3 regions of the Pararhizobium sp. IMCC3301 genome follow, and region 1 is predicted to be linked to each of the others. Evidence: predicted binding sites of a transcription regulator. Region 1 holds the regulator's gene; each other region holds the start of a gene.
The links. The regulator PhoB, encoded in region 1, activates phosphate uptake and scavenging genes when phosphate is short. The targets are predictions, from matches to a motif close to TGTCATNNANCTGTCAT.
Positions count from the first base shown of each region.

Region 2: the regulator PhoB is predicted to act here: its motif matches at 2,672-2,688, upstream of RAL88_RS10165 (1-acyl-sn-glycerol-3-phosphate acyltransferase).
Region 3: the regulator PhoB is predicted to act here: its motif matches at 3,602-3,618, upstream of RAL88_RS16235 (glycerophosphodiester phosphodiesterase).

Region 1 covers NZ_CP132336.1:3,061,960-3,072,014, forward strand. Annotated here, with positions in the region: gene RAL88_RS14780 (glycosyltransferase) at 160-1,293, shown strand; gene ppk2 (polyphosphate kinase 2) at 1,315-2,208, opposite strand; gene RAL88_RS14790 (ATP-binding protein) at 2,385-3,749, shown strand; gene pstB (phosphate ABC transporter ATP-binding protein PstB) at 4,125-4,922, shown strand; gene phoU (phosphate signaling complex protein PhoU) at 4,943-5,653, shown strand; gene phoB (phosphate regulon transcriptional regulator PhoB) at 5,698-6,396, shown strand; gene RAL88_RS14810 (substrate-binding domain-containing protein) at 6,638-7,675, shown strand; gene pstC (phosphate ABC transporter permease subunit PstC) at 7,748-9,124, shown strand; gene pstA (phosphate ABC transporter permease PstA) at 9,134-10,055, shown strand, end outside.
Region 2 covers NZ_CP132336.1:2,100,137-2,110,191, forward strand. Annotated here, with positions in the region: gene mdh (malate dehydrogenase) at 1-277, opposite strand, end outside; gene zapE (cell division protein ZapE) at 486-1,640, opposite strand; gene RAL88_RS10160 (protease inhibitor Inh/omp19 family protein) at 1,668-2,387, opposite strand; gene RAL88_RS10165 (1-acyl-sn-glycerol-3-phosphate acyltransferase) at 2,823-3,743, shown strand; gene RAL88_RS10170 (hypothetical protein) at 3,780-4,394, opposite strand; gene RAL88_RS10175 (succinate dehydrogenase iron-sulfur subunit) at 4,410-5,186, opposite strand; gene sdhA (succinate dehydrogenase flavoprotein subunit) at 5,217-7,031, opposite strand; gene sdhD (succinate dehydrogenase, hydrophobic membrane anchor protein) at 7,035-7,415, opposite strand; gene sdhC (succinate dehydrogenase, cytochrome b556 subunit) at 7,428-7,844, opposite strand; gene RAL88_RS10195 (DUF1737 domain-containing protein) at 8,125-8,328, opposite strand; gene RAL88_RS10200 (CoA ester lyase) at 8,365-9,246, opposite strand; gene RAL88_RS10205 (FAD-binding oxidoreductase) at 9,380-10,055, shown strand, end outside.
Region 3 covers NZ_CP132336.1:3,356,720-3,366,774, forward strand. Annotated here, with positions in the region: gene ugpC (sn-glycerol-3-phosphate ABC transporter ATP-binding protein UgpC) at 1-402, opposite strand, end outside; gene RAL88_RS16220 (ABC transporter permease subunit) at 402-1,256, opposite strand; gene RAL88_RS16225 (ABC transporter permease subunit) at 1,269-2,147, opposite strand; gene RAL88_RS16230 (extracellular solute-binding protein) at 2,225-3,535, opposite strand; gene RAL88_RS16235 (glycerophosphodiester phosphodiesterase) at 3,810-4,793, shown strand; gene RAL88_RS16240 (low molecular weight phosphatase family protein) at 4,835-5,326, opposite strand; gene RAL88_RS16245 (UPF0262 family protein) at 5,368-5,943, opposite strand; gene hisD (histidinol dehydrogenase) at 5,960-7,252, opposite strand; gene RAL88_RS16255 (DUF2948 family protein) at 7,289-7,750, opposite strand; gene murA (UDP-N-acetylglucosamine 1-carboxyvinyltransferase) at 7,793-9,082, opposite strand; gene RAL88_RS16265 (hypothetical protein) at 9,178-9,360, opposite strand; tRNA gene RAL88_RS16270 (tRNA-Thr) at 9,494-9,568, shown strand.

The DNA.
Region 1 (10,055 bases):
GGGTTGGAATATCAAACATTTAATTGCCAATTATTAAGACTTACAGTCTCATAAAATGGCAGAAAAAGACAAATTGACAGTTCGTCAGATAGGGATCTGAAGAAGCTGTTAACCTGTCTTATATAAGATTGAAACAGTCAATTCATCAAATCAGGCGCAATGTCAACGCAGAACCCCCTAACCATCATTCATCTGGTGCGTGCGCCGATTGGCGGAATTTTCCGGCATCTGGCCGATCTGGCGTTGGCACAGGCCGGGCAGGGGCACAGGGTCGGAATTGTCTGTGACCGCCTCACCGGTGGTCCATTCGAGGACGCCCACATTGAACAGTTGCAGGCGTTGCTTCCGCTCGGCGTCACTCGCCTGGCAATGCCGCGCGCGGTCGGACCATCCGACCTGCGCGCTTTCATCAGTGTCCTGAAAGCCCTGCGCAAGGTCAGGCCGGATGTGCTGCACTGTCATGGATCCAAGGGCGGCGTCTACGGCCGCTTTGCCCGCGCCAGCGGTGGGCTTGGGAAACCAACGGTGGTGTTTTACGCCCCCCATGGCGGCAGTCTGCATTATCCCAAAGCCAGCCGGGAAGGCCGGCTCTATTTTGCTATGGAACGGTTGCTGGAGCGCTGGACCAGCGCACTGATTCATGTCAGCGCCTATGAGCAGCGCACCTACAGCGAAAAAGTCGGCGCCCCGTCATGCCGGGCGGCAGTGATTCACAACGGCATTGGCGAGCCGGAACTGCTGCCCGTTACCCCTGGTAGCGACGCGCGGGATTTTCTGTTTATCGGCATGTTGCGCGATCTGAAAGGCGTCGATCTGTATATCGATGCGATGCATGAATTGAACCGCCAGGCACCCGCTACAGCCTGGATTGTCGGAGATGGCGCTGAGGAGGACAAAGCGCGCTACCGCCAGATGGTCGCACAGCGCGGACTGGCAGATCTTGTCTCGTTCCATCCCTCAATGCCTGCACGCCAGGCGTTTGCCATGGCCCGCGCGATTGTCGTGCCATCGCGTGCCGAATCGCTGCCCTATATCGTTCTGGAAGCCGCCGGCGCCAGCATTCCGATGATCTGCACGAATGTCGGCGGCATCAGTGAAATTTACGGCGAACAGGCCGATGCTCTGGTCAATCCGGAATTGCCCGACATCACAAAGGCGATGCGTACATTACAGCAAGCCGGATTCCGCTCCGATCAGATCGCGCCGCTCCATGAACGGGTCGCGAACGGGTTTTCGATCCGCCTTATGGAGCAGCACATTATGCAACTTTACCGCTCGGCACTGGACCTTTAAAGCCCATTTGAAAAGCCTGCTTTAATCGTCAAAATCCATGGCTTCATGCAGACGCAGAAAATCTGGCCCCTGGCCAAGAATGAGCGGGTCAATCTTGCCAATCGCTGACAAATCCTTGCCATCATAATCAAGATTGGCCAGCACGTGCCGGATGCTGTTGAGCCGCGCCCGCCTTTTGTCGTTGGAGCGCACAATTGTCCATGGTGTCGATGCTGTATGGGTCATTTTAAGCATCAGATTGCGCTTTTCGGTATAGTCACCCCATTTGTCGAGCGATGCCACGTCCATGGGAGACAATTTCCATTGCTTCAGCGGATCATGGGCCCGGTCGTGAAACCGTTTCATCTGCATTTCGCGCCCGATATTCAGCCAGAATTTGAATAGATGAATGTTTTCATCAACCAGCATCTGCTCGAATTTCGGCGCTTCCTGGAGGAAAATCCGGTGCTGTTCCGGTGTGCAAAAGCCCATCACCGGTTCAACACCGGCGCGGTTGTACCAGGAGCGGTCGAACAGAACCAGTTCTCCGCTACTCGGCAGATGCGCGATGTATCGCTGAAAATACCACTGTCCTTGCTCCCGCTCTGTCGGTTTTGGAAGCGCTGCAATGCGGGCGTTCCGGGGGTTGAGGTAAGCCCGTATGGCATTGATGGTTCCACCCTTTCCGGCAGCATCGCGCCCCTCGAATACCAGCACCAGTCTGGCTCCGGTATCCTGTGCCCAGGCTTGGACCTTGACGAGTTCGATCTGCAAAACCCGCAACGCACGCTCATATTTCTTGCGTGATAATTTATCGCTGTAGGGATAATTGCCGCTCTGCATCGCAGCGCCTTTGATCTGCGAAGCCAGCTTGGGATTGTCCAGATCAAAATTGTCCCGAAGGGGGTCACCGGAAGACGATTTATCGTTAGCCATATGGGTCCTCGAATAATGTCAGCTTTGCCACGCTAGCGGATTGTCGGGTTTGTCACAATGAGGCCTGAACCGTCGGTGCGGCGGTGGTGAGTGTCATAAATCTGAAATAACTTTGCCACAATAGAGTTTTCCTTCAATGTCTGTTGCAAGTTTCCATTCATGGAGGATTGGCCATCATGGCTGCCGAGCCCCCGCTTTCAGATGCGGAAATCGAAAACAATGCGCTCCTGACCCGGCTGCTGGATCAGCGCTGGGCTGTGATCGTCGCCTGTGTCGGAGTGCTGGCCTTCTGGCTGCGCGGCGATGTAACCCCTTTTGCCGGCATTCTGTTTCTTTTGGCGCTGGGCGCGGCAACCATGGTGGAGCCGGTCGCAAGCCAGCGCCGCCGCCGCCTCAATGCCTTGCGGACCGCACGCGCAGTGGCACAGCAGTCGGTCTGGCCGGATCCATCGACCAAACGGGTCATTGCATCGCTGACGGTGCCCACGCTGCTGGTCGACAGCGAAGGGGTCGTACGTTTTCTCAATAAAGCCACCATATCAAACTTGGGTGACATCAGGCCCGGCCAGCCCATGGCTCTGCATTTTCGCCAGCGCAATCTCGTCGCTGCGCTGGCCAGGGTTATGGAAACCAATCAGCCCGAGCAACTGGAATACATTGAACGCTTCCCGGTCGAGCGTTGGTTCAGTGTCGATTTAAGCCCATTGCGGTTTGACACTGACGCGGCAGTTCCGCTAACCGCGACGCCGCAATTTCTGCTGGTCCAGTTTCAGGATTTAAGCGCACAGAAGCGCATAGAGCGGATGCGGGTGGATTTTATTGCCAATGCCAGTCATGAATTGCGCACGCCGCTGGCGTCCATGTCGGGGTTCATCGAAACGCTGCTGGGACCGGCCCGGAATGATGAGACTGCGAGACTGCGCTTTCTCAACATTATGCGCGAGCAATCTCAGCGCATGTCTCGGCTGATTGATGATCTTCTGTCGCTCAGCCGAATCGAAATGAAGGCACATTTAAAGCCAACTGATCCGGTCGACCTTGGACCTTTGATTGGTCATGTGGCGGATACGCTGGCACCGCTGGCCCGTGACAATGACGTCAAGCTGGTTCTTGGTACCTGGGATGATCCTGTCATCGTGTCTGGTGCTCAGGACGAATTGGTTCAGGTTTTCAGCAATCTGATTGAAAATGCTATCAAATATGGCGCATCAGGCCAGCGTGTCGAGATTGACTTCCTTGCAGAAACAGAAACCAGGGGACCTGCCACAACCATCCGCGATTTCGGCCCCGGTATTGCGTCCGAACATGTGCCGCGTCTGACAGAACGATTCTATCGCGCCGATGTGGAGACCAGCCGGCAAAAACAGGGCACCGGACTTGGACTTGCCATCGTCAAGCATATCCTGAACCGTCATAGCGCCACCCTTCACATAAAAACCGAAGCCGGCAAGGGCGCGGCCTTCACAGTGCAGTTTCCCCGCCGGACAGCGTCAGCGGCGGCTGAAAAAATGGCCAAAAGCGATGGCATTTCGGAAAACTGATATTTTTCAAGGGTATGGATTGTCATCTAATTGATACAAAAATGCCATAGAAGCATCACTGCGTCTGGCTAGATTGCTGGGCGGCAGGTGGCAGTTGTCCGATCATTATGCACGGACCGCCACTGTCCTGCGTAATTCTTGTTTTCAGAGCCTGGCTGACACGAGCCTGGCCGGGTCGCTGGCAAGTCCTTGGCAGATTACTGGCTGGCTGATTACTGGATGGCAGGTCACTTGAATGAATATAATAGGCGCTGTTGCTCTATACCCGGCAAGCCCGCATCTTTGAGCACGTCCGGTAACCTGTTAAGCCGGTAGCCTGTTAAGCCGGTAACCCGTTAAGAAGGAACCTTGGACATGGAGACTTCTGTGCAAACCATGAGCAGCAAAAATGAAAGCGCCGCTTTGACCAATGCGCCGCGGGTCAAGATGAAGGGTGAGAAGGTCAACGTGTTCTACGGTGAAAAGCAGGCGCTTTTCGACGTTGATCTGGAAATTCCGGAGCATCGGGTCACATCATTGATCGGACCGTCAGGCTGCGGCAAATCCACATTTTTGCGCTGCCTCAATCGCATGAATGACACCATCGATATCTGCCGGGTGAAGGGCGATATCACGCTTGATGGCAAGGATATTTACGATTCCGCCGTGGACGTGGTTGAACTGCGCGCACGGGTCGGCATGGTTTTCCAGAAACCGAATCCGTTTCCAAAATCCATCTTTGAAAATGTCGCTTATGGCCCGAAGATTCACGGGCTTGCAAGCAGCAAGGAGGAGTTGGAGGCAATGGTGGTCGAAAGCCTGCAAAAGGCAGGCCTGTTTGAAGAGGTGAAGGACCGTCTTGACGAACCGGGAACCGGCCTCTCCGGCGGCCAGCAACAGCGCCTGTGCATTGCGCGCGCCATTGCTGTCAGTCCCGAAGTCATCCTGATGGACGAACCCTGTTCCGCACTCGATCCCATTGCCACGGCCAAAGTGGAAGAGCTGATTGATGAATTGCGTAATAATTACACGATTGTCATCGTTACTCACTCCATGCAACAGGCCGCAAGGGTGTCTCAACGGACCGCGTTTTTCCATCTTGGCAATCTGGTTGAAGAAGGTGTGACCGACGATATCTTCACCAATCCAGGGGACAAGCGGACCCAGGATTACATCACTGGCCGGTTCGGGTAACACTGGGTAAGGACGCTAAAATGGCTGATCATACAGTTACAGCATATGATGAGGAACTGCAGGCACTGGCAAAATATATTGCCGAGATGGGTGGGATTGCAGAGAGCATGATCGTGGATGCGTTGCAGGCATTGCTGCGCGCTGATCCTGTTCTCGCCCGCAAAGTCATCACAGATGACAAGGACCTCGACAATCTGCAGCGCAAGGTCGAGGATGACGCAATCCGCACCATCGCCAAACGCCAGCCAATGGCATCCGATTTGCGCGAAATTATTGCATCCCTGCGCATTTCCAATGATCTGGAGCGTTGCGGAGACCTGGCCAAGAATATCGCCAAACGCGCCATCGCAATCGAGGGCGTTGTTCAGCCTTCAAAACTCATTCACGGCATTGAACATATGGCGGAACTGGCCCAGGCCCAGTTGACAAAAGTTCTGGATGCCTATGTCGCCAGAGATGTCGGCAAAGCGGAAATGGTGTGGCAGAACGATAGCGAAATCGATGCCATGTATACCTCGCTGTTCCGCGAATTGCTGACTTACATGATGGAAGATCCGCGCAATATCTCATATTGCACCCATCTGCTGTTCTGCGCCAAAAATGTCGAGCGGATCGGCGATCACGCCACCAATATTGCAGAGACAGTCATCTATCAGGTTACCGGCGTCCAGTTGGAGGATGAGCGGCCCAAGGGTGACAACAGCGCAATCCACGTGGTGGAGCAGCCATGAAAAAGAACCTGCCGCAACCTGCTTTTGCCTGAGGAGACCCCGCAATGGCTGCCCCAAATATCCTTGTTGTCGAGGACGAAGAATCACTCAGTCTGCTTTTGCGTTACAATCTGGAAAGCGAAGGCTACCAGGTCGACGTGTCTGAACGCGGCGATGATGCCGAACTGAAATTGCGCGAGGCAGTTCCTGATCTGCTGCTTTTGGACTGGATGCTGCCGGGCCTGTCGGGCATTGAATTGTGCCGCCGCCTGCGTGCGCGTGATGAAACACGCAATCTGCCTGTTATCATGTTGACCGCACGCGGCGAGGAAACCGAGCGCATACGCGGATTGTCCACCGGGGCCGATGATTATGTGGTGAAGCCGTTTTCCGTGCCCGAACTGATGGCACGAGTGAAAGCGATGCTGCGCCGCGCCAAGCCGGAAGTGGTCTCACGGCTGCTGCGCACGGGCGATCTGGAGATGGACCGCGAGACCCACCGCGTACATCGCGCGACACGCGAAATCCACCTGGGCCCGACAGAATTCAAATTGCTGGAATTCTTTTTACAAAGCCCCGGCCGCGTCTTTTCGCGCGAGCAGCTTCTGGATGGCGTCTGGGGCCATGATGTCTATGTCGATGAGCGCACCGTCGATGTCCATGTCGGCCGCTTGCGCAAAGCCATCAATAAAGGCCGCGCCAAAGACCCGATCCGAACCGTGCGCGGGGCCGGTTATTCACTGGATGATCAGTTCCGGGACTAGAGCGCGTTCAGGCGCGGCTGATCGTTGCCAGCAAACGCCGCAACCGCAGGCAAAGAGCCGCAAAACACAAGAAGTCGGTGCCCGTTACCGACAACCGGCTGCATCAGGTCAGTCGATTTTATCACACGCGGCCTGGTGTCATAAATCTGTAACAAAACTGTTACATCCATGACACTCGGCAGGAGTACTCGAACAGTCAGGTCGTAGACAGACGATCACTAATGAAACCCAAGGAGTTTCCATGTCCTATCTTAAACTCGCGACTTCTGCCCTGGCTATCACAGCGTTATCCGCGACGTCTGCCATCGCTCGCGACGAAATCCGGATTGTCGGATCGTCCACTGTGTTTCCATACACACAAGCTGTCGCCGAGCAATTCTCCAACAATACCGGCGCGCCTTCGCCGATTGTAGAATCGACCGGCACCGGCGGCGGGATGAAAATATTCTGTGAAGGTGTTGGAGAGGCACACCCTGATATCACTGGTGCCTCCCGCGCCATGAAAGCATCCGAGTATGAATTGTGCCAGTCAAATGGCGTTACGGATATTTCCGAAGCGCTGATCGGCTTCGACGGTTTGTCGCTTGCAATTTCGCGCAGCAATGATTTTGACTGGGATTTGACCCTTGGCGAGATTTATCTGGCGCTGGCCGCTCAGGTTCCCGTTGATGGTAAATGGGCCGATAATCCCTACAAGAAATGGTCTGAAATCAACGCCGATCTGCCGGATACAGAAATCCTCGCCTATGGCCCTCCGCCAACCTCCGGTACACGGGATGCCTTTGTCGAATTGGCAATGCATGCCGGTTGTGAAGAACTGGATTATGTTGCCAATGGTGGTTTCGACGGTGACTGGGTTAAAGAGAACTGCTCGCGCATGCGTACTGACGGACCCTTCATCGAAGCCGGTGAAAATGACAATCTGATCGTACAGCGGCTCGAATCCGATCCCAATGCCGTCGGCATCTTCGGTTATTCATTCCTTTATGAAAACTTCGACCGGTTGAAAGGTGTCAAGATCGAAGGCGTTGAGCCGACCACCGACAGCATTGCCGACAAATCCTATCCGGTATCGCGCCCGCTTTACTTCTACGTGAAGAACGCGCACCGCGGTGTCATCCCCAACCTCAATGAGTTCATCGAAGAATACATGTCTGAAGATGCCCTGGAATCGGGTGGTTACCTGTCCGAGCGTGGCCTGGTGACGCTGGTCGACGACCGTCGCACTGCCCTTCAGGATGCGATTTTGAACGGCAAGCAGATGGATGCCCCTGAATAAGCCAAATTTCCGGCCCTTGCGAAGTCTCGAGCCGGTCGCGGCTCGAGACAGTTTTTTTGAAAGAGTGTAGAGATGACCACATTGGCATTCGCGACCCTTTTCGTCATCAGCCTGTTTGGATACTGGCTTAACCGGCGGGCCGCGCGGGCCATGCGCCGCGACGGCGCGCGACTGCACTCGCTTTCCGGATATCACGGTCTGTTTTCGTTTCTGTCGATCCTGGTGCCCGTCTTCGTCCTGACCATTGTCTGGTTGGCGCTGCAGGGCTCTGTTGTCGACAAAATTGTCATGGGCGGATTGCCAAATGGTGTGCTCAATGGTTTAGGCACGGGGCAGCGTCAGTTGGTTCTGACCGAAATCAGGTCTCTTTCCAGGGGCCAGACATTCGGCACCCCGGAAGAGTGGAAGATTACCGCAGCAGAACAGCTGAACCTGCTTCAGGCCGTTGCATCGATGATGCTGATCGCTATTGTCGCCATTGGCGGGCTGGCTCTGCTGTGGTTCGCCCGGCGCCGGGTCACAGCCACTTTCCGTGCCCGTCAGGGTGTCGAACGGATTGTTTCGGGCCTGATGATTTTCTGCTCGGTCGCCGCGATCTTCACTACGGTTGGCATTGTCGCGTCTCTTGCATTTGAGACCGTCAAATTTCTCCGGCTGGTTCCTTTGACCGAATTTCTGTTCGGTCTGAACTGGGAGCCGCAAATTCCAATCCGAGCGGACCAGGTAGCTGCGGCCGGTGCCTTTGGCTGGATACCGGTTATCGTCGGAACCCTTGTGATCACCGCCGTAGCCCTGATTCTTGCAATCCCGATCGGTCTGTTCTCGGCCATCTATCTGAATGAATTCGCGCCATCCCGTGTGCGCTCGGTGGCAAAGCCATTTCTTGAGATTCTCGCAGGCGTGCCGACGGTTGTGTACGGCTTCTTTGCCATTCTGGTCGTTGCCCCTGCAATCCGCAGCCTGGGTGCATCGCTGGGCATTGGCGTTTCGCCAAATACGGCGCTTGCGGCGGGCAGTGTGATGGGTATCATGCTGGTTCCATTTATCTCATCCTTTGCCGATGATGCCCTGTCCGCCGTGCCGCGCTCCTTGCGTGATGGCGCTCTGGCGCTTGGTGCCACGCGTGCCGAGACCGTACTGAACGTTCTTTTTCCGGCGGCCATTCCCGGCATCGTCGGCGGTATTCTGCTTGCGGTCAGCCGGGCGATCGGCGAGACCATGATCGTGGTCATGGCTGCCGGATTGATCGCAAATCTGACCGCCAATCCGCTCGAAAGCGTCACAACCGTTACGGTCCAGATCGTGACGTTGCTCATCGGTGACACATCCTTCGACAATCCCAAAACGCTGGCCGCCTTCGCACTTGGGATGATGCTGTTCATCGTTACCCTTATCATCAACATTCTCGCGCTTCGGATTGTCCGCAAGTACCGGGAAGCCTATGACTAGAGCTCGTTTATGACCGCCATCACTTCCCAACAGGCCAGCGTCTCGGCAGCCGGCGCAACCGAGGCCATCAGGCGCAGTCTCCCACGGCGCAAGCGCAAGCAGGTCATATTGCAAAGTCTTGGCATTGCCGCGATCAGCATTGCCTTTTTGATGCTTTTCACCCTGATCGCGTCGCTGGTATCCACCGGCCATAAGGCCTTCACGCAAACACATGTCACTCTGGATGTTTTTATTGACCCCGAGGAAGTGCCGGCGGACCGGCTGCCGCGCGGCGGTTTTGATGATGTCCTGGCCGCCTCACTAGCCAGGTCGCTTCCTGGTGTGGCGACCGGTGACAGGGCTGCAATGCGGACAGTCGAGAAGATTTTCTCCAACGGAGCACAATTTAAATTACGCGATATGGTGGTCGCCAATCCGGACCTTATCGGCAAGACCGTTTCGCTGTCAGTCCCGGTGTCTGACCCCTATGACCAGTTGAACAAGGAGTTGATTGACCGGGACACGCCCGAGCAGTTGCGCCGGTTGAAAGATGATCAATTGGCATATTTCGACACACTCGAAAATGCCGGCATGATTTCATCTCCGATCAATACAGGTCTTATTACCAACGCGGACAGCCGCTTTCCGGAACTGGCCGGACTGAAAGGCGCTATTATCGGCTCCTTCTGGGCACTCCTGGTCTGTTTCCTGATCTCGTTCCCGTTGGGAATTGGTGCTGCCCTCTATCTCGAAGAATTTGCCCCCAAGAACCGCATCAGCGACTTTATCGAAGTGAATATCAATAATCTTGCCGCGGTTCCTTCTGTTGTTTTCGGCCTTCTGGCACTCTCCGTTTTTATCGGGTGGTTTGGAATGCCGCGGTCTGTTCCCTTCGTTGGTGGTCTGACCCTGGCTTTGATGACTATGCCGACAATCATCATTGCAACCCGTG
Region 2 (10,055 bases), 960 kb from region 1:
GCAGGTCATCCCGGCTCATTCCCGGCTTGCGCGGCACACCTGCCGTTACAATAACCACATCTGCACCGGCAATATCCGCATAGGACTGGGTTCCAGACAGATGCGAGTCAAATCCGTCCACCGGAGAGGATTGCGCAATGTCCAGAGCCTTGCCCTCGGGCGTACCCTGGGCGATGTCGAACATCACCACATCGCCCAGCTCTTTCAAGCCGATGAGATGCGCCAGTGTTCCACCGATTTGTCCGGAGCCGATAAGTGCGATTTTATTGCGTGCCATTTGAATCTTCCCTTTACGTAAGATAGAGATAATCGATTGCGCGATCAGAGAGTTAGCAATTCTGCGTCGGGCTTTGCCTAACCCAACTCTCACCAAAGAACAAGTCGTGCAACCGCCAATTGCCGCCAATTTTGGCGCTTAATGACTGGCTGGCTTTCAGCAGCCGTTGCACACGCTCGGTTGACGTATACGTCAACATGAAATCATCTCAGGCGGCTGCAGAATCCGCTACCAGTCCATGAGGCTCGGCCAGATAATCTGCCGATTGCATTTCAATCAAACGCGACACGGTACGGTCAAAGGCGAATAATTCATTGCCCGAATTTGCGCTGTACAGCCGGTCCGGCGCAGCCGCTGCAGATGCCAGCAGCTTGACCCGGTAATTATACAGAGCATCGATCAGATTGATGAATCGTCTTGCCGGATTGGCCGATTCCCGGGACAGGCGGGGAATGTCATCCAGAATGACGGTGTGGTAGCGCTGCGCAATGGCCAGATAGTCTGCCGCACTGAGCGGCTTGTTGCACAATTCGTCAAACGATGCGCGCGCCACGCCCTGTGCGGTGTGCGGGATCACGACATGCCGCCCCTTCATTTCAATTTTTGCTGGCTCGCCCGCTGCCTTGCTGCCGGTTAGCTCTGCCCATGCCCGGTCCAGTCCGGCGCGGGCCGCAGCGTCAAGCGGAGTGAAATAGGTCTGTGCCCGGCTTAGTTTTTCAAGGCGGAAATCTGTCCGCGCAACCAGTTCGACCACATCAACATGGCGCTTCAGCAATTTGATGAAAGGCAGAAACAGCTCTCTGTTCAGACCATCAGGATACAGCGCGTCCGGTTCCACATTTGACGTGGCAACCAGCGTCACTCCGTTTTCGAAAAATCGGTCGAACAGCCGGCCCAGAATCATCGCGTCGGCAATATCCACCACATAAAATTCATCGAAACACAGCAGTTTCATATTTTCCGATATGGCATCCGCGACTGGCGGAATCGGATCCCCGTTCCTTGTCTTATCCTGCTTGATGCGGCGGCGCTGTTCGTGGATCCGCTCATGCACATCCGCCATAAACGCATGAAAATGAAATCGCTTTTTCTGCCGCAGCGGAGATTCTTCGAAAAACAGGTCCATCAGCATTGTCTTGCCACGACCGACCCCGCCCCAGATGTAAAGCCCGGGGGGCGAAGTTTTCGGTGCCGATTTGGCAAACAGCCAACCCAGCGCGCTTTTCTTAGAAGCCAGTTCCTGTTTCTTCAGCGCCTCGTTCAACGCTGTAAATCGTTCAATCAGCAGTATCTGCGCCGGATCACGCTCAATGCTTCCGGCTTCGACAAGCCGCTGATAACGCGTTTGAATGGCTTGCGACATGAGCGGGCCGGAAACTGCTGTTACAGGTTAACGGCTGACGGACACCTGAGCGCCGCTATTAGTCTGGCCGGAAAAGCGGTTTCCGCCTGCCGACACCAGAGAGGCGACCTGTGTCCCGGTCGCGCCGACCAGGACAACCCGATTATTTTCCAGATCCCACGCCGTGATATTTGATAATTCCGTCGAGGAGCAGCCTTTTGTGGTCGCTCGATAACCGCCGGTCCACGTCGTCAGCGTCATGAACAATTGGCAATTATCCGATGCGGCTGCCAACTGCCACGCGCCCAGCATATCTGCCCGGCTCAACTGCACGCTGGAGGCTGCTGGTTGTACCGGCTGTGTCAACGGTGCGGCAGACTGAACCGTATGATCGGCTGTCGGCGTCTGCAGTTGCGCGGACGCAGAGTTGGTCGCTTCTCCGGCATCGAACGGTTCAGGACTCGGCTGGGCCATCATCGGCGCCTGCGCATTTGGATCGAATGCCTGTCCCGAGTTCATGCTATCAGAGGAGGCAAGCGGCGGAAGTTCACCGGTTTGAACCCGTCCCTTTGACGCCCCTGAAAACGGATTGGGCAGGCGCGTCTGACAGGCCGCAAGCAGAAAGGTGGCTGCCAGAACGACAAGACCGCTTCGCACAGCGGCACTCTTCACGAATCCCGGGCCGGTAAACAAGGCCCGTTTGTTTCCGGTATTAGCGGAGCACCTGGCGGATTTGACAGTCGCAGCTTCCAAATTCTGTCCGGACATTATACTTCCTCTGTGACCCAAACTCGTAGATATTTTTCGGAGTCGGTGAACCAGCCCCGTCTTTAGACCTGATATGCTGAATGTTTTATTGACGCCATGGCTGAAAAAATCAATGGCCAATGCAAACAACAGGTAAAGGCCTTAAGTATGGCTCGTGTTGGAATTGTGGCAGATTCGGGGGCTTTCGGCAGGTTTTGTCTTTGTCGCGCCATTTGCTGGCGGCACGAAGCTGAACATTCGGCCAGCTCAGTTGTTTTGTTAAAGCCTTGAACACGTCGAACGATTGTCATAAATCTTTGATAGCTAGCGGAACAGCAACCTGCAGCATGAATTGAATGGCTGTCAGGCATTTTCACAGCGGAATCGAAAGCTGGGGAAAGGGTCGTAGCCAAATGCAGGCCGGACTATGGACTGTAACAAGGACAGGGGGTCGCCATGGCTCTTTACGCTCAAACCTCATCTGAACAACAGGTGTCTGAAGCGCGTCTGGCCTATTCGCGCGCTGCGGTAGAACGGCATGACCATATTGTCGATGTGCTGATAGCCGAGCGCGCCATCGGGCTTGCCTCGCACTTGTCCTGGCCGCTGATCCGCCCGTTACTTTACCGATTGCTGGGCTATAAGCGCGCTGTCGCGATGGCTGATTGTGTGGCCGACAAATCTGGCGCTGATGCAATGGCACTTGTCACAAAGATGCTGAATCTCGAGCTGGATCTGTCCGGCCTTGACCGCATTCCCCGGACCGGTCCCTTCATTCTGGCCGCCAATCATCCCACCGGAATTGCAGATGGTGTCGCGGTTCACGCGCTGGTCGAGGCCGTTCGGTCCGACATTGCGATTTTTACAAACCGCGATGCGGCGCGGGTCAACCCGCGCTTTGACGAAGTGCTGATCCCTGTAGAATGGCGCGAAGAACACAAAAGCCGTGAAAAAACCAAGGAAACCCTGGTCCGTACGGCGGAAGCCTTCGAAGACGGCAAAGCCGTGGTGATGTTCCCCTCAGGACGCATCGCCTATTGGGCGCAGAACCAGTTGAATGAGCGCCCCTGGCAGGCGACGCTTGTGACCCTGGCGAAGCGATACAAAGTTCCGATCATTCCAGTCCATGTCAGCAGCCGCAATTCCGGGCTGTTCTACCTCTTTAGCCGATTGTCGAACGAGTTGAGAGACATGACCGTATTCTATGAGCTTCTCAACAAATCGGGCACCTGTTTCGGATTGACTGTTGGCCAACCGATCAGCCACGAACTTCTGACCGGCGATGCCTCCGAACTGGCAGCCGAATTACAGTTTCATACTGTATCAACACTGGCAGACGATAAGAATGCGGTATTTCGCGGCAGCGCATCGTCCTGACGCGCGCCGAATGGTACCATCCGGCTGTCCAATGCATCAGACAATATTCCAGAAGACGTACCCAAACCAGGCGTAGAACACCACCCAGATGAACAGGGCCAGCCGCATCAACCCGACGCGGCGCAGGCGGGTATACAATAAATACCGCAGCGCGCCGGACACGGCCACAATTGCGATAAAACGAGACAGCCGCGCAATCGCTGCCGGTTGCAGAAACGCCTGCAGCGGTGCAATGCTGGCCTCATAGGCAGTGGCGGCGAAAATCTTGAACGGGACACCGGTGAAACCGCCGAAAAACAGCGCGCTCAACGGCTCATCAGCCATATCGACCGAGACGGTCCGCAGCAGTTCTTCGGAGATTCCGGGAACAGTCAGGATAAATGTCCGGACGGTTTCCGGATTCACCCGTGCCCATTCATACAGTACAATACCGCCGAGCAGGGCACCGATCAAAGCCGCCAGAGTGGGAACCATCGCCCGCAACACACCGAACCGCATCACAGCAAGGCTGATCAGCACATCCACCATGATGAAAAACCATACGGCTTCTGCAAACGCCCAGATGAATGCCACCAGTGACCACACCAGCAGCCAGCTCCATGTCAGCGCATCTCTGGGAGACAGGGGACGGATCAAAGGCATCCCGATCATAGCCGATCCAAAGTCTTACACGCGCCTCTCGACCATCAGCTTCTTGATTTCAGCAATTGCCTTGGCCGGGTTGAGACCCTTCGGGCAAGCCTGCGCGCAATTCAAAATGGTGTGACAGCGATACAGTCTGAAGGGATCTTCCAGATCGTCCAGCCGCGCGCCGGTTGCCTCATCGCGGCTGTCAATCAACCAGCGATAGGACTGCAGCAGAACGGCAGGGCCAAGATAGCGGTCGCCATTCCACCAGTAACTCGGGCACGAAGTGGAACAGCAGGCGCACAGAATGCACTCATACAGCCCGTCCAGCTTTTCCCGGTCGCCCTTGCTCTGCTTCCATTCTTTTTCCGGCGTTGGAGTCGTGGTCTGCAACCAGGGTTCAATCGAGCGGTGCTGGGCGTAGAAATGTGTCAGATCCGGCACCAGATCCTTGACCACCGGCAGATGCGGCAGCGGATAGATTTTCACATCGCCATTGATCTCATCCATGCCTTTGGTGCAGGCCAGCGTATTGGTGCCATCAATATTCATCGCACAGGAACCGCAGATCCCTTCGCGGCACGAGCGCCGGAAAGTCAGGGTCGGATCGATCTTGCTCTTGATCCAGATCAGCGCATCCAGAACCATCGGCCCACAATCATTCATATCGACATGATAGGTGTCGACCTGCGGATTGCCGTCACCATCCGGGTTCCATCGGTAAATCCGGAATTCGCGCAGATTGCTGCCTTGCGGCTTCTCCCAGGTTTTACCCTGTTTGATCTGGGAATTTTTAGGCAGTGTCAGTTGAACCATGGTTGAAAGGCTCTCTCTGCTGAAACGAAATTAATAGACGCGCTTTTTCGGGGCGATCTTTTCCTGTGATATTTCATCGGACAATGGATCGACATGAACCGGCCGGGAATCCAGTGTCACCTTGCCATCCTCGGAAATCCAGGACAGCGTATGCTTGCGCCAGTTCGTGTCATCGCGGTCAGGAAAGTCCTCGCGGGCATGGGCACCGCGGCTTTCGGTCCGCGCTTCTGCAGAAAACACCGTGGCAATCGCGTTCACCATCAAATTCTCGTATTCAATGGTTTCGACAAGATCCGTATTCCAGATCATCGACCGGTCGGTCACACTGATATCGTCCCGTGCACTCCAGATGTCCGAAATGCGTTCACAACCGCTCTGCAAAGTTTCGGCGGTGCGGAAAACCGCGGCATCTTCCTGCATCGCCTTTTGCATCTTCAGGCGCAGATCCGCAGTTCTGCTGCTGCCATCGGCAAAACGCAGTTTGTCAAACCGTTGAATGGCCTTGTCGACAGAGGCCTGATTGAGCTTGCCATTGCCCGCTTTCGGATCAACAATTTCGCCAGCCCGGATTGAAGCGGCACGTCCGAACACAACAAGATCGATCAGCGAATTGGAGCCAAGGCGATTGGCACCATGAACCGAGGCGCAGGCAGCTTCGCCCACAGCCATCAGACCGGCAACCTGGCTATCCGGGTTGCCGTCCTTCAGGGTCATCACCTCGCCCCAGTAATTCGTTGGAATCCCGCCCATATTATAATGCACCGTAGGCAGCACCGGGATCGGTTCCTTGGTCAGATCCACCCCGGCGAAAATACGCGCGGATTCAGAAATGCCAGGCAGCCGTTCAGCCAGAGTTGCTGGCGGCAGGTGGTCCAGATGCAGATGAATGTGATCTTTGTCAGTGCCAACACCACGGCCCTCGCGGATTTCCATCGTCATACAGCGCGACACCACATCGCGCGAGGCAAGATCCTTGTAGGTCGGCGCATAGCGCTCCATGAAACGCTCGCCCTCTGAATTGGTCAGATAACCGCCTTCGCCGCGTGCGCCTTCCGTAATCAGACATCCGGCCCCATAGATACCGGTCGGATGAAACTGAACAAATTCCATATCCTGCAACGGCAATCCGGCGCGGGCCACCATGGCATTACCATCGCCGGTACAGGTATGGGCGGAGGTCGCCGAGAAATAGGTCCGTCCGTAACCACCCGTTGCCAGCACCACCATTTTGGAGTTGAAGGCATGCAGCGTTCCATCATCCAGCTTCCACGCCAGAATGCCCTGGCAGGTGCCCTCATCCGACATGATCAGGTCAATTGCCAGATATTCGATGAAGAATTCCGCGTTGTGTTTCAGTGACTGGCCGTAAAGCGTGTGAAGAATGGCATGGCCGGTCCGGTCCGCCGCCGCGCAGGTGCGCTGAACTGGCGGGCCTTCGCCATATTCCGTGGTGTGGCCGCCGAACGGGCGCTGATAGATTTCGCCCTCTTCCGTGCGCGAAAACGGCACGCCGTAATGTTCCAGCTCATAGACAGCTTTGGGCGCTTCGCGGACCATATATTCAATCGCGTCATGATCGCCGAGCCAGTCAGACCCTTTCACCGTGTCATACATATGCCACTGCCAGGAATCCGGCCCCATATTGCTGAGGCTGGCTGCAATGCCGCCCTGCGCCGCAACCGTATGCGAGCGGGTCGGAAACACCTTGGTCACACAAGCCGTTCGCAATCCCTGTTCGGCCATACCCAATGTGGCGCGCAGCCCGGAGCCGCCAGCGCCAACCACGACTACATCGAAGGTATGTTCGATGACTTCATAGGCCTTGCCATTTGCAGCAGTTACCACGAACTACCCTCCAAAACTCAATTTCAGGATTGAGAACACCGATATCAAGGCGATTGCCGCCGAAAAAAAAGTGTTCCCCAGTAAGAGCGCTATTTTCATGCCCTCTGCTTGAATATAATCTTCAATCACCACCTGCATACCCAACCGCATATGCCAGGTCACAGACAGGATCGCACCAATAAGTATCGCCGCACCCAGAGGCGATCCGGCAGTGGCGACAAATTCTGAATGAGAACTGCCTGACAGCATGATCACCATCACGATGAACCCGATGACGAGTGGCACGTTGAAAACCGCGGTCAGTCTTTGTTGCCAAAAATGGCTGGTGCCGCTTTTGGCTGACCCCAGATAGCGAACCCTTTTCAAAGGTGTAAGCATGGACATGTTGATCTGCTCCTATCGAACCATGTAACCGATGATCCACACCACAGGTGTCAGAATCACTGACCCTGCCAGAGTGGCTTTGGCCAGGGTCTCGCGCTCAAATTTTCCCAGACCATGCGCGGTATCCCAGATAAAATGGCGCAGCCCGCCAAGCATGTGGTGCAGCATTGCCCAGGTAAGCCCGAACAGGAGTATCTGTCCGACCCAGGACCCGAAAAACCCTCCAACCCTGTCGAAATAGGATTCTCCGCTGGCCGCCGCCATAAGCCACAAAGCCAACAACACCATGCCGAAATACAGACCCACGCCGGTAATCCGGTGCACGATTGACATAATCATGGTGAACAGCGGTGTGTAAATCTGCAGATGCGGGGAAAGCGGCCTGTCCGCGCCCGTGCGCGGATGGGAACTGGGTGTCGTCTCGGACATAATTTACGCCTTCATTTTCTTGCAAAGCCAACAGGCAGGGCAGTTGCCGGACAGGACGGGCTTCAAATCCGCGCCGGTGTTGCCTTTAAGAACCCTGTTCTTAGAAAACTTCCAGAGCCACGTCAAAGTAACCTTTCGCCCCAGGCACAGTTCTTCCTGCTGGTGGCCGAACGCGCATCCCGACATCATATCAGGTTTGTGCGATCAATTCTCATCGGCCCGCCGAACCTGGCCGGCTTCGCAGCCTCCGGCACGGCCAGAATTTCAATTTACAGTTGTGTCAATGCTCGGACAACGTGATGTTTTCTGAATAGATTCCCTCGACTTCCTTCACCACAGCCTGTCCGCACATCATTGTGCCGGTTTCAGGATTGTGCGCCAGTGTCGGACTTCCATGCAGATTCCAGCCGCCGCTCAGAGCCTTCGAAACGCACTTGCAAAAAGCCGAATCGTCCGCTCCGGTGATATATCTGTAAAGCCTCATGCCAAATCCTGTATCTAAATTGCGCAATTCGTCTGTTCAGGGCAGCAGGCCTGCCTTCATCAGCGTTCGCCTTGCCGCTTTAAGATGGAGAAATTCGACCATTTTATTGTTCACTGTCAACACCGCCTTGCCGGAGTTCTGCGGCTCGGCAAACGCTCTGCAGATCGCTTCAGCTTCGTGGATCTCGGCCTCTGACGGCGTAAAAGCTGCGCTGCAGATTGCAATTTGTCCAGGATGGATCAGGCTTTTTCCGTCCAGACCCAATGCCACGCCCTGTTCACACTCATCCTTGAAACCGGTTTTGTTGTGCAGATCGGTATAAACACCATCAATCAGCGCCACGCCATGGGCGCGCGCTGCCGCAAGGCATTGCATGATCCATGGCAGATAGGCCTGCCGGCCGTCGATCAGCGGCGTTCCGGTAATCAGGGCCAGATCGTTGGTGCCCAGCATAAGCGCTTCCAGCCTTGGATCATCACCCTTCGCCATTGCCGCGATCTCAGCACAGTTCAACACCGCGAGCGGGCTTTCAATCATCGCCCACAGCCGGATTGATGGTGATGCATCGCTGGCCTCGAACGCGCTCAGCGCTGCCTCTATGTCAGCAGCACTGTCAACTTTCGGCAGGACGATCCCGTCTGGCGCCATTGCCAGAACCGCCAGAAAATCCTCTGCGCCCGATGCACTGTCGAGCGGGTTGATGCGCACCAGAATGCGGGTCGCAGGCCGCGGTCCCGCCAGGGCCTGGCGCAACGCCTCGCGTGCCTCCGCTTTCCGCAGCGGCGCCACCGCGTCTTCCAGATCAAAAATCACTGCGTCAGCGCCCAGTGCATCGGGGCTGTCCAGAACTTTTGCCAGGGCTCGTGGATTGACGGCCGGCACATAAAGAATACTGCGATAGGAAGATGGTTTGGCCATAGTTGATCCAACAAATCGTTTTTACCTTATTGCCAAGAAACCGCCTGCCTGTCAGCAGTCTTTTCATGGCGCGGCCGATTCGAACCTGTTACACCCACGGTCAGATGCCAGGTGCATAAGCCAGCGGTTCCAAGTGCAGAATATATTTGATGTCATCATTATCGGAAGTGGTATTGTCGGTGTATCAACCGCTTGGCATTTAAGAGCTCTCGGCTTTGCCGGTACGATAGCCATTGTTGAACGCGACCCCAGCTTCAGCCACGCTTCAACCAGCCTGTCAGTTGCCGGAATCTGGCAGCAGTTTTCGCTCAAAGAAAACATCCAGATGTCGCTCTATGGTGCAAAATTTCTCAAGGAATTTGCCAAGGAACAAAATGTCGATCTTGGCTTTCAGCAACATGGCTATCTGTTTCTCGCCAGACAGGAGGGCAAAGATGCCTTGTCGGCTAATGTCGCAAGACAGCGCAAACTGAAAGCAGACATCGCGCTGCTGACACCGGCCCTGCTGCAACAGCATTTTCCCTGGCTGGCAACAGACGATCTGGCTGCAGGCGCTTTGGGCCTGTCAAATGAGGGCTGGTTTGATTCTCACCGCTTGCACAGCTCGATGCGCAGCGCCGTCCGCGATTGGGATGTCACGCTGATAAAGGGTTATGTCGCCGAGATCGACCATTCCGATACGGAAATCAGGTCCGTCATGCTGGATGCCGGGCGACGCTTGAAATGCGGCCATCTGGTCAACGCCACCGGTCCGAACGCCGGGACATTCTCGCGAATGGCGCGCATTCGTTTGCCGGTCGAACCTAGAA
Region 3 (10,055 bases), 290 kb from region 1:
CTGGTGGGGCTGGCGGTCGAGATAATCATCGATGCGCAGCATCTGCGCCGCATCCACGACTTTCTGATGGATTTCGCTCTTCGGCAGGCCCCGGTTTTTCAGGCCATAGGACATGTTTCCCCGCACCGTCATATGCGGATAGAGGGCGTAATTCTGGAAAACCATCGCAACATCGCGTTCCGCCGGCGTGACCTCATTGATGACGCGCCCATCAATACTGATTTCGCCTTCGGTGATGGATTCCAGGCCGGCAACCATCCGCAACAGCGTGGATTTTCCGCAGCCTGACGGGCCGACAAAGACGATAAATTCGCCATCATCAATTTTCATATCAACGCCGCGCACGGCCTCAGCTCCGTTCGGGTAGACTTTTTTGACCCCGGAAAGTTCAACGCCAGCCATTATTTTTCACTCTCCACAAGGCCCTTCACGAACCAATTTTGAAATACAAGTACAACCAGCACCGGCGGCAGGGTCGCCAGGATGGTCAGTGCAAACGCTTTTTGATATTGCGGCAGCTCACCGCCTTCGGCGAGTATCTGGTAAATCTGCTTGATGCCGATCACCAGAGTGTAATTTTCTTCCTTCGTGGTCATCATCAGTGGCCACAGATACTGGTTCCAGCCCACCACAAACATGATGATCAGAATCGCCGCAATCATGGTTTTTGAAATCGGCACCAGAATATCGATAAAGAACCGCCATGGCGTCGCCCCGTCAAGCCGCGCTGCCTCGAGTATTTCTTCCGGTACGGATTTGAAGAACTGGCGGAAAAAGAAAGTGCCGGTAGCGGAAGCGATCAGCGGAATGATGAGACCTGCCTGTGTATCCAGCAGACCCATGCCGGACACCACTTCATAGGAGGGAATAATGCGCACTTCCAATGGCAGCAACAGGGTCATGAAAATGACCCAGAACAATGGCACCGCAAGCCGGAAGCGGAAATAGACAATCGCATAGGCCGCCAGCATCGAAATGATAACCTTGCCGACGGCAAATCCAACGCCCAGGATCATGCTGTTCTTCAGCATCGTTGTGCCGAGCACCGATTTCATCACGCCGCCTTCGACGAACAGCACTTCGTAATAGGTTTCAAAGAAATTGCCGCCCGGCCACAATTGCAGGCCGTTGCGCAGAATTGTTTCTGGCGAATGGGTGGAAGTGGAAAACGCCACCCAGACCGGCAGGCTCATGAACAGCACACCGACAATAAGAATTGCGTGGGTGGAGATCAGACGCCAATTGATGTTGCTCATATCTGCGTCCCCCTAATAATGCACTTTGCGCTCGATGAAGCGGAACTGGATCACGGTCAGCGCCAGCACAATGAGCATCAGAACGACGGATTGTGCCGACGAACCGCCAAGATCCGCGCCGCGGAAACCATCCTGGAACACCTTGAACACCAGTGTGTTGGTGGCGCCGCCAGGAGCGCCGCGCGTTGTGGTGTCGATAATGCCGAACGTCTCGAAAAAGGCATACGTGATGTTGATCACCATCAGGAAGAAAGTTGTCGGTGCCAGCAATGGAAAGGTGATTGTCCAGAAGCGCCGCGTCGGACTGCGGCAATCCATGGTCGCGGCTTCGGATACAGATTTCGGAATGCCCTGCAATCCGGACAGGAAAAAGATGAAATTGACGCTAACCTGTTTCCAGACCGCAATCAGCACAACGACAAATCCTGCATCAAAAGCATCCAGCTTGTGATCGAAATCCCAGCCGATTGCGTTGAAAAACTTGTAGAGATCCCCGATCAGGGGATGAAACATCAAATTGCCCATCAGGCCCGCTACCGGCGGGGCTATGGCATAGGCCCACATCAAAGTGGTCTTGTAAGTGCGGGCGCCGCGAATGACTTCATTGGCCTTGACGGCGAGCAGCAGCGCTATGGCAAGCGAGAGGAACGTCACCAGCGCGGAAAATACCACGGTAAACCCGGCCGCCTGGAGCCAGGAGCCGCTGAGGATCGTATCTTTGTAATTCTTGAACCAGACGAATTGGGTCTGCAGGCCGAAGGCGTCTTCCAGCAGAAACGACTGATAGATGGCCTGAGCTGCAGGCCAGAGAAAAAACACAGAAATGATCAGGATTTGCGGCGTGATGAACAGATACGGAATCGCACTGTGTTCAAATTGAACGCGCTTCATTTACAGCTCCCCGGAGATGATGCCTGCCCTAGATCAGGCCGGCAGGTGGCGGGCTCAGCCCGCCACCCTTATTCAGCTCAATTATATGTCGCGTTGAAACGCTCAAGAAGCGCGTTGGATTCTTCTTCCATGGCCGCGAAGGCTTCGTCAACACTGGCATTGCCTGAGAAGATGTTGTCGAAGTTCTTGTACATCACGTCACGGATTTGCACATAGTAGCCAAGGCGGTAGCCTTTGGTCCACTCGCCGCCAGGCTGGCTCAACTGCAGAATGCCGATTTCAGCATCCGGTGTGGAGTCATAATAACCCTCACTCTTGGCCAACTCATATGCAGCTGTGGTGATCGGCACATAACCGGTTTCCTTGTGCCAGAACACCTGGTTTTCCGGCAGTGTCAAAAAGGCGAAGAAATCAGCGACGCCCTTATATTCTTCATCGGTCTTGCCGGCCATCGCGAACAGCGCGGCTCCGCCGATAAATGTGCCTTTGGGTTCGTCGATGATGCTCTTCCAATAGGGCAGGAAGGACGTGCCGAACTCAAAATCGGTGGATAGTTTCAGGCCACCGAATGAGCCGGACGATCCGAGCCACATGGCAACTTTTTTCTGTACGAACGCGTCCTGATTATCACCCCAGGCGCGGCCGTAGAAACCGTAATAGCCCGCATCGAGCCACTCTTTCATCTTCGTCCAGTGCATTTTTAGCTGGTCATTATTGTAGAGCAGCTTCACATCGGTAGTGTCATAACCATTATTGGCAGTTGCCATCTGGATGTTGTGACGGCTGTGAAAGTTTTCCGCCATGATCCACGGGCTGTGGCTCTGGGCAAGAGCGGTATAACCGGCTTCTTTCAGCTTCGGTGCCATCGCCTCGAATTCTTCCCAGGTCGCCGGTGGATTTTCGATGCCGGCCTTGGCGAAAGCCTCTTTGTTATAATACAGCAGCGGTGTTGAGGAATTGAACGGCAGTCCGATCATTTTGCCATCCGAATCCGCATAGAAATAACGCACCCCGGTAATATAATCCTCGATGTTGAAGCCGTCGCCATATTTTGTCATCAGATCTTCAACCGCAATGGTTGCGCCCTTGGCGTTGATGATTGTGGCAGCGCCGGCATCAAAGATCTGAATGATGTTCGGCTGTTGCTTGGCACGGAAAGCGGCGATGCCGGCTGTCATCGTATCCTCATAGCCACCCTTATAGGTGGGAATGAGATTGTATTCGCTTTGGCTGGCATTGTAGTTTTCAGCAATTTCGTTGACGACTTCGCCCAGGCGTCCGCCCATGGCATGCCACCATTGAATGTCAGTGGGCACCGACCACGCCGCTCCGGACATTAGTGTTGAAGCGCCGAAAACACCGGCAACCAGCATAGATTTCAAGTTCATAATTCTCTCCCTTTTTGGGTGATGGAAGCGTACGGCCCCGTAAGATCATGGTTCCGTGACACTGACATGACACCCTTATGACAGACTGTTGTTTGAATTTGCCTGCTGGGGGAAGTGTATTCCTGTTTTTGTCTTTTATGCAAACCCCCTGAGGCGGCTAACAAAATTCTCCCCGTCTATTTGTCCGAACAGAGCCCCGCCGCACCGGGTTTTCGCTTGCCCAAAGCCGCACTTCGTGTCTGGATTGAACGGATTCATATGGAGAGTTTTTGAAATGCTGTTTCGCCTTGCAACGATCTGGTTCTGCAGTGTGCTGTATGTATCCGGGGCATCTGCCTTTGAATTGCAGGGCCATCGCGGTGCCCGTGGGCTGATGCCGGAAAATACCCTGCCGGCTTTTGCCATGGCCTTGTCCATTGGCGTATCCACCCTGGAGCTTGATCTGGCGGTGACGGCGGATAAAAGTGTTGTGGTGTCGCATAACCCGGCGCTGGACCCGGATATGACGCGCAATGCCGCTGGTGTGTGGATTGAAAAACAGCTTCTCATCAACAGCCTCAACTTCGAGGAGCTTCAGACATTTGACGTCGGGCGGATCAGACCCGGATCGCGGGCGGCCTCGCGTTTTCCCGAGCAGCAGGGGGTTGATGGCACATCAATGCCTTCGCTGGAAGATGTGTTTGATCTGGTCGAACGTGCCGGCAACAACTCTGTTCGCTTCAACATTGAAACCAAAATCAGTCCTCTTGAACCGCAGGATACGGTGGATGCGGGAACATTTGCCGCTCTGGTTCTGGCGCTCGTCAAAGCGCGCGGGCTGGAAGACCGTGTCAGTATACAATCATTCGACTGGCGCACTTTGCAGGCGGTTCAGACCGAAGCGCCTGAACTGGAAACGGTCTATCTGACGGCACAGCAGGACTGGCTCGACAATGTGCAATCCACAGCCGGAAAAGCCTCGCCCTGGACGGCGGAATTTAATCTCGATGACTACAGCGGCAATTTGCCGCAAATGGTCAAGGCTGCCGGAGGCGATGTCTGGTCACCGTTTTTCGGCAATGTCAGCCCCGCGCTGGTCAAGCAGGCACAGGCTCTGGGCCTGAAAGTGATTCCCTGGACAGTCAATGATGCGGCGATGATGGAAACGCTGATTGAGGCGGGCGTTGATGGTCTCATCACCGATTTTCCGGACCGGTTGCGGGCGGTGATGCAGGCCAGGGGCATGGCATTACCCCCGGCAACACCGGTTGAGCCCTGATTGCGCCCCTTCTGATCGCCCCATCTTATTTCACCTGAGCGTCAGTCTGCGCTGCGCGGCTGCCAGGCAAAGCGCTTCTTGATCCGCAGGGTCAATTCATCGCGCAATCCGCGATAGGCATCGAGGATCTGTGATCGCGAACCGGTGGCCAGCGAAGGGTCAAATGTCGGCCAGTATTCCACGTCGATTGCATGAGAACGCGTCAGTTCAAGCGCCGCGTGATGCGCTTCCGGTGCCAGGGTGATAATCAGATCGAAATTGGTGTCCTCAAGCTCCTCAAAGGAACGCGGCACATGGCGGCTGATATCGACGCCGATCTCGTCCATCACGGTACGGGCAAACGGGTCGGGTACGCCCGGACGCACGCCCGCCGAACGGGTGTAAATCTGGTTTGGAAACAGCTGCCGGGTCAGGGCAGCGGCAATCGGCGAGCGAATCACATTGATGCGGCATGCAAACAGCACTGCACCGGGCCGCACACCGACGGTTTTGTCGGAACTGGAACGCTCGCCGGAAGGCGCATCGTCAACCAACGCTAGATCGCTTCATCGTTCAATGTAATCATGAAACGCCTCTAGCCTTTCCAGTGCAGAACACAGACCAGCGTAAACAGGCGTCTGGCTGTGCCAAAATCCATTTCGATCTTTCCCGACAGCCGGTCCTGCAGCAATTGGGAACCTTCATTGTGCAATCCGCGCCGGCCCATATCAATAGCCTCGATCTGACTCGGCGTTGCCGTTTTGATCGCTGCATAATAGCTGTCGCAGATCATGTAGTAATCCTTGACGATTTTGCGGAACGGCGTCAGCGACAGGATATGGGTCGCAAGTGGCGCACTGTTGGCAAACAGGATTTCAAACACCAGCCGGGCTTCCTGAAGCGAGAGATTCAACCGGTAAGGCCCGTGGAAATCAGCCATCCCATTGTCTGATTGCGGCAGCGGCTGGAAACAATTCTCTTCCACCAGATCATAAATCGCAATGGCGCGCTCATGTTCGATCTCGCTGGAAGCACGGCCGATGGTGCTTTCATCCAGGATAATGGCACACAGCCGTTCAGAGGAACTGTCCGGTGCGCCAGACCTGGTGCCAGAACCGGTATCAGAACTGGCCCCTTTATCGGCCCCTTTATCAGGATCAGTTTCAGCCATTGCCGCGCCCCCAGCGCTACAGGTTCAGCCGGATGGCAATCGAGCGCCCGTGCGCCTCAAGCCCTTCCACATCTGCCAGCGCCATCGCAGCAGGGCCGAGCGCGCGCAGATTATCCGCAGTGCAGCGCAGAATGGATGTGCGCTTCATAAAGTCCAGCACCGACAATCCCGAAGAAAACCGGGCCGAGCGCGCGGTCGGCAGGACATGGTTTGAACCACCAACATAATCGCCGATGGCTTCCGGCGTGTGATGCCCCAGAAACACCGCTCCGGCATGGCTGACCCGGTCGAAAAGCGCATCGGGATCGGCAACGCATAATTCCAGATGCTCTGCGGCAATTGCATCAATCAGCGCGGCGGCCTGCATCACATCGGCAACGCGGATAATGGCCCCGAAATCACGCCAGCTTGGCCCGGCAATGGCGACGCGGGGCAGGGATTTCAATTGCGCCTCCACCGCCTGTTCCACGGCAATTGCCAACTCTTCGCTGTCAGTGATGAGAATTGACTGCGCGGCTGCATCATGTTCCGCCTGAGCCAGCAGATCAGCCGCAACCCAGGCCGGATTGGCGGTCTTGTCGGCCACCACCAGAATTTCCGAAGGTCCGGCAATCATGTCGATGCCGACCGTGCCGAAGACCTGACGCTTGGCGGCCGCTACATAGGCATTGCCGGGTCCGACAATTTTGGCAACCGGCGCGATTGTCGCAGTTCCGTAGGCGAGAGCCGCAACGGCCTGCGCGCCGCCAATGCGGTAAATTTCCGTGACACCGGCAAGGCGGGCCGCCACCAGCACCAGAGGGTTGAGCACGCCATCGGGGGTTGGCACCACCATGGCAATGCGCTCAACACCGGCAACACGTGCCGGCACTGCATTCATCAAAACCGAACTGGGGTAATTGGCGGTGCCGCCCGGCACATAGAGGCCGACGGCGGAGATGGCCGACCAGCGATAGCCCAGTTCAACGCCCAGCGCATCGCTGTAACGCTGGTTTTCAGGCAGTTGTTTCTGGTGATGTGAGGTGATGCGGTCATGGGCGAGGGTCAGGGCCGCCAGCGTATCGGCATCGACAGCGTCGACCGCCTGCTGAATTTCGTCCGCTGAAATCTGCAGCGTCGCTGGTGTCAGGGCAACACGATCGAATTTTTCCGTCAGTTCCAGCACTGCGGCATCGCCGCGCCGCCGGACATCCCCGACAATGCCGCGCACCGCCGCATCGACATCTTCTGAGACTTCCCGCTTTGCAGCCAGCAAGGTCTTGAATTCCGACGAGAAATCCGGATCAGACTGGGACAGGCGGTATACCAAGGCGAATTTCCTTACAACACCAGACGGCTGTACCTCTCAACTGAGCGGATGCCGGGGCCGGTTTCTTGTTTCCCATGCCGCGTCCAGATCGGCAAGCCGCACTTCGACACATTTCACATCCAGCCGGATCGAATGCCCCTCGGCGAGCAGCAGTTCAATCTGCCCGGAAACATCATCTTCGCCCGCAACAAATTCCATCGACAGCAGATCAAACACCGTGTCGCGAGCAGCTTCATCAAGGCCCTTTGTCTGCACCTTTGTGACCTGCTCAAAATGCAGCACCGCGTTATGGCGTTCATAGGTTTTACGGCCCAGCAGCCCGGACACGCCGCTGCGTTGGTTCGCCTGTTCCCAGGCAAACCGGTTGAGCGAAATCAGCACCCGCTTTTCTGCAGCAAGCCAGGTGACATCGGCAGCCTTGAACACAGCGTCCTGGCAATAGGCCGACAGAACTGTCAAATCCTCTTCATCCATTGCCATCATTTTCAGTGCGGACATGCTGTTCCCTTCAAACTGGTTAACCTGCGCAGAATTCCTGCGTCAGGCCGAGATACGTTCAATTTCCGCGCCGCAATTGCGCAGCTTTTCTTCAAGCCGTTCAAATCCGCGATCCAGATGATAGACCCGGTTGACGAAGGTCACGCCCTCGGCGGCCAGACCACCAATCACCAGCGACACCGAGGCGCGCAGATCGGTTGCCATCACCTGGGCACCGGTCAGATGAGCGACCCCCTCGACAACGGCCTTCTGTCCGTCCAGATGGATATTCGCCCCCAGCCGGGCCAGTTCCTGGACATGCATGAAGCGGTTTTCAAAAATCGTCTCGACAATATCCGAATTGCCGTCCGCCCGTGTCATCAGCGCCATGAACTGGGCCTGCAGATCGGTGGGAAAGCCGGGATAGGGTTCGGTTGTCACATTGACGGCCTTGATCGGCCCGCCATTGCGCGTAACGCGGATGCCGGAATTGGTCGGCTCAATGGTGGTGCCCGACGCCTTGATGGCATCCAGTGCGGCTTCCAGCAGATCCATCCGCGCGCCATCCAGATGCACATCGCCCCCGGTCATCGCCACCGCCATGGCATAGGTGCCGGTTTCAATGCGGTCCGGCAGCACCGAGTGGGTCGCGCCATGAAGCTTTTCGACGCCTTCAATGGTGATTGTGTCGGTGCCGGCGCCGCTGATATTGGCGCCCATCGCAATCAGGCAATCTGCCAGATCGGTAACTTCCGGCTCCCGCGCGGCATTTTCAATCCGCGTCGTGCCTTTGGCCAGGGTTGCGGCCATCATCGTCACGTGGGTTGCCCCGACAGAGACCTTTGGAAACCGCACTGTGCCGCCAACCAGCCCGTTCGGAGCTTTGGCGACGACGTAACCGCCTTCCAGTTCGATCTCGGCACCCAGCGCGCGCAAACCATCGAGGAAGAAATCCACCGGCCGCGTTCCGATGGCACAGCCACCCGGCAGCGAGACACGGGCTTCATGCATGCGCGCCAGCAGCGGACCGATCACCCAGAAACTGGCCCGCATTTTCGACACCAGCTCATAGGGCGAGGTGGTGTCGACAATCTCCTCGGCGCGCAGATCAAGCGTCTGCCCGGCCATATCCGGCTCGCCCGGCCGCTTGCCCTTGATGGTGCAGTCGACGCCGTGATTGACCAGAATACTCTGCAGCAGCACGACATCGGCCAGCCGCGGCACATTCAAAAGCCGCAAGGTCTGATCGGTCAGCAGGCTGGCAATCATCAGTGGCAAAGCGGCGTTTTTCGCGCCGGAAATCTGGATGGTGCCATTCAGCCGGTTACCACCCCGAATACGGATCTTGTCCATTATGTTCTTTCGCTTGTTTGGTTGGCGCTCTTTTTAACGGGATTCAGGATAGCATCAAGGTCCGGGAGGACATAAAGAGCCGGGAAACACCTGCATTACTCATCTTTTTGCGGCTTTTCTGTGCGCCGCTCTGAAATATCCTCCGGAATGCCGTCACGCTGCTGTTCATCGGCATTGCGCCGCGCCCGCATCTGCGCCTTGCGTTTCTGCAGATTGCCGCGCAACAGCGCCGAAAGGCGCTCCTGTTTGCTGTCCTTGCCGGGTTTCCCGCTGGCCATGTTCCCCTCCGCATTTTCCGGCTGTGCACTGCAGATAGCTTTATAATATGCGCTTTTCAATCCAAACCATCTTGCACCATGGCGTGGGATATGTCAGATGAGCGCGATCATCAATACATGCCGCACCGGCAGCGCCGCAGTAGCTCAGTGGTAGAGCGCGTCATTGGTAATGACGAGGTCGGGAGTTCAATCCTCCCCTGCGGCACCATCATATTTTTACCGCCCTGAGTTTGGCTTAACAGCTTGAAAGGTAAGGATGTTTTTGGTGTTCTATAACCTTCAGTCCGGCGATACTCCAAACGGTCTGTAAAGGCCAATCTTAGGACTGTTTTCTGCAGCATCAAATTGCCGGAATTCCATAGTTTCCAAGGGTTTGACAGGAATCTCAGGGAGAGTTCTAGAATTTGCTTTTTGCTCTTCGCCGGATGCTTGCTTTTGGCGAGTTTTTCAGCGGCTAAAAGCTTCTGGCGTTCCAAAGTCGCAATCTTATTTTCGTATGCGGCAACAACGGAACTGTTTTGCGTATTTACAATCCGGTCAAGAAAACTGTTGATTTCTTTGTCGATCTTTTTGGCTTCGCGGCGCAGACTCTCAACCACCTCTTCAGCCTGCGTCCTGCGGTGTTCCCATAGTTTTTCGATTATGGCCTTCACCAAACGGAACAGGTTCTCCGTCGGGGTCATGGCTTTTAGGAT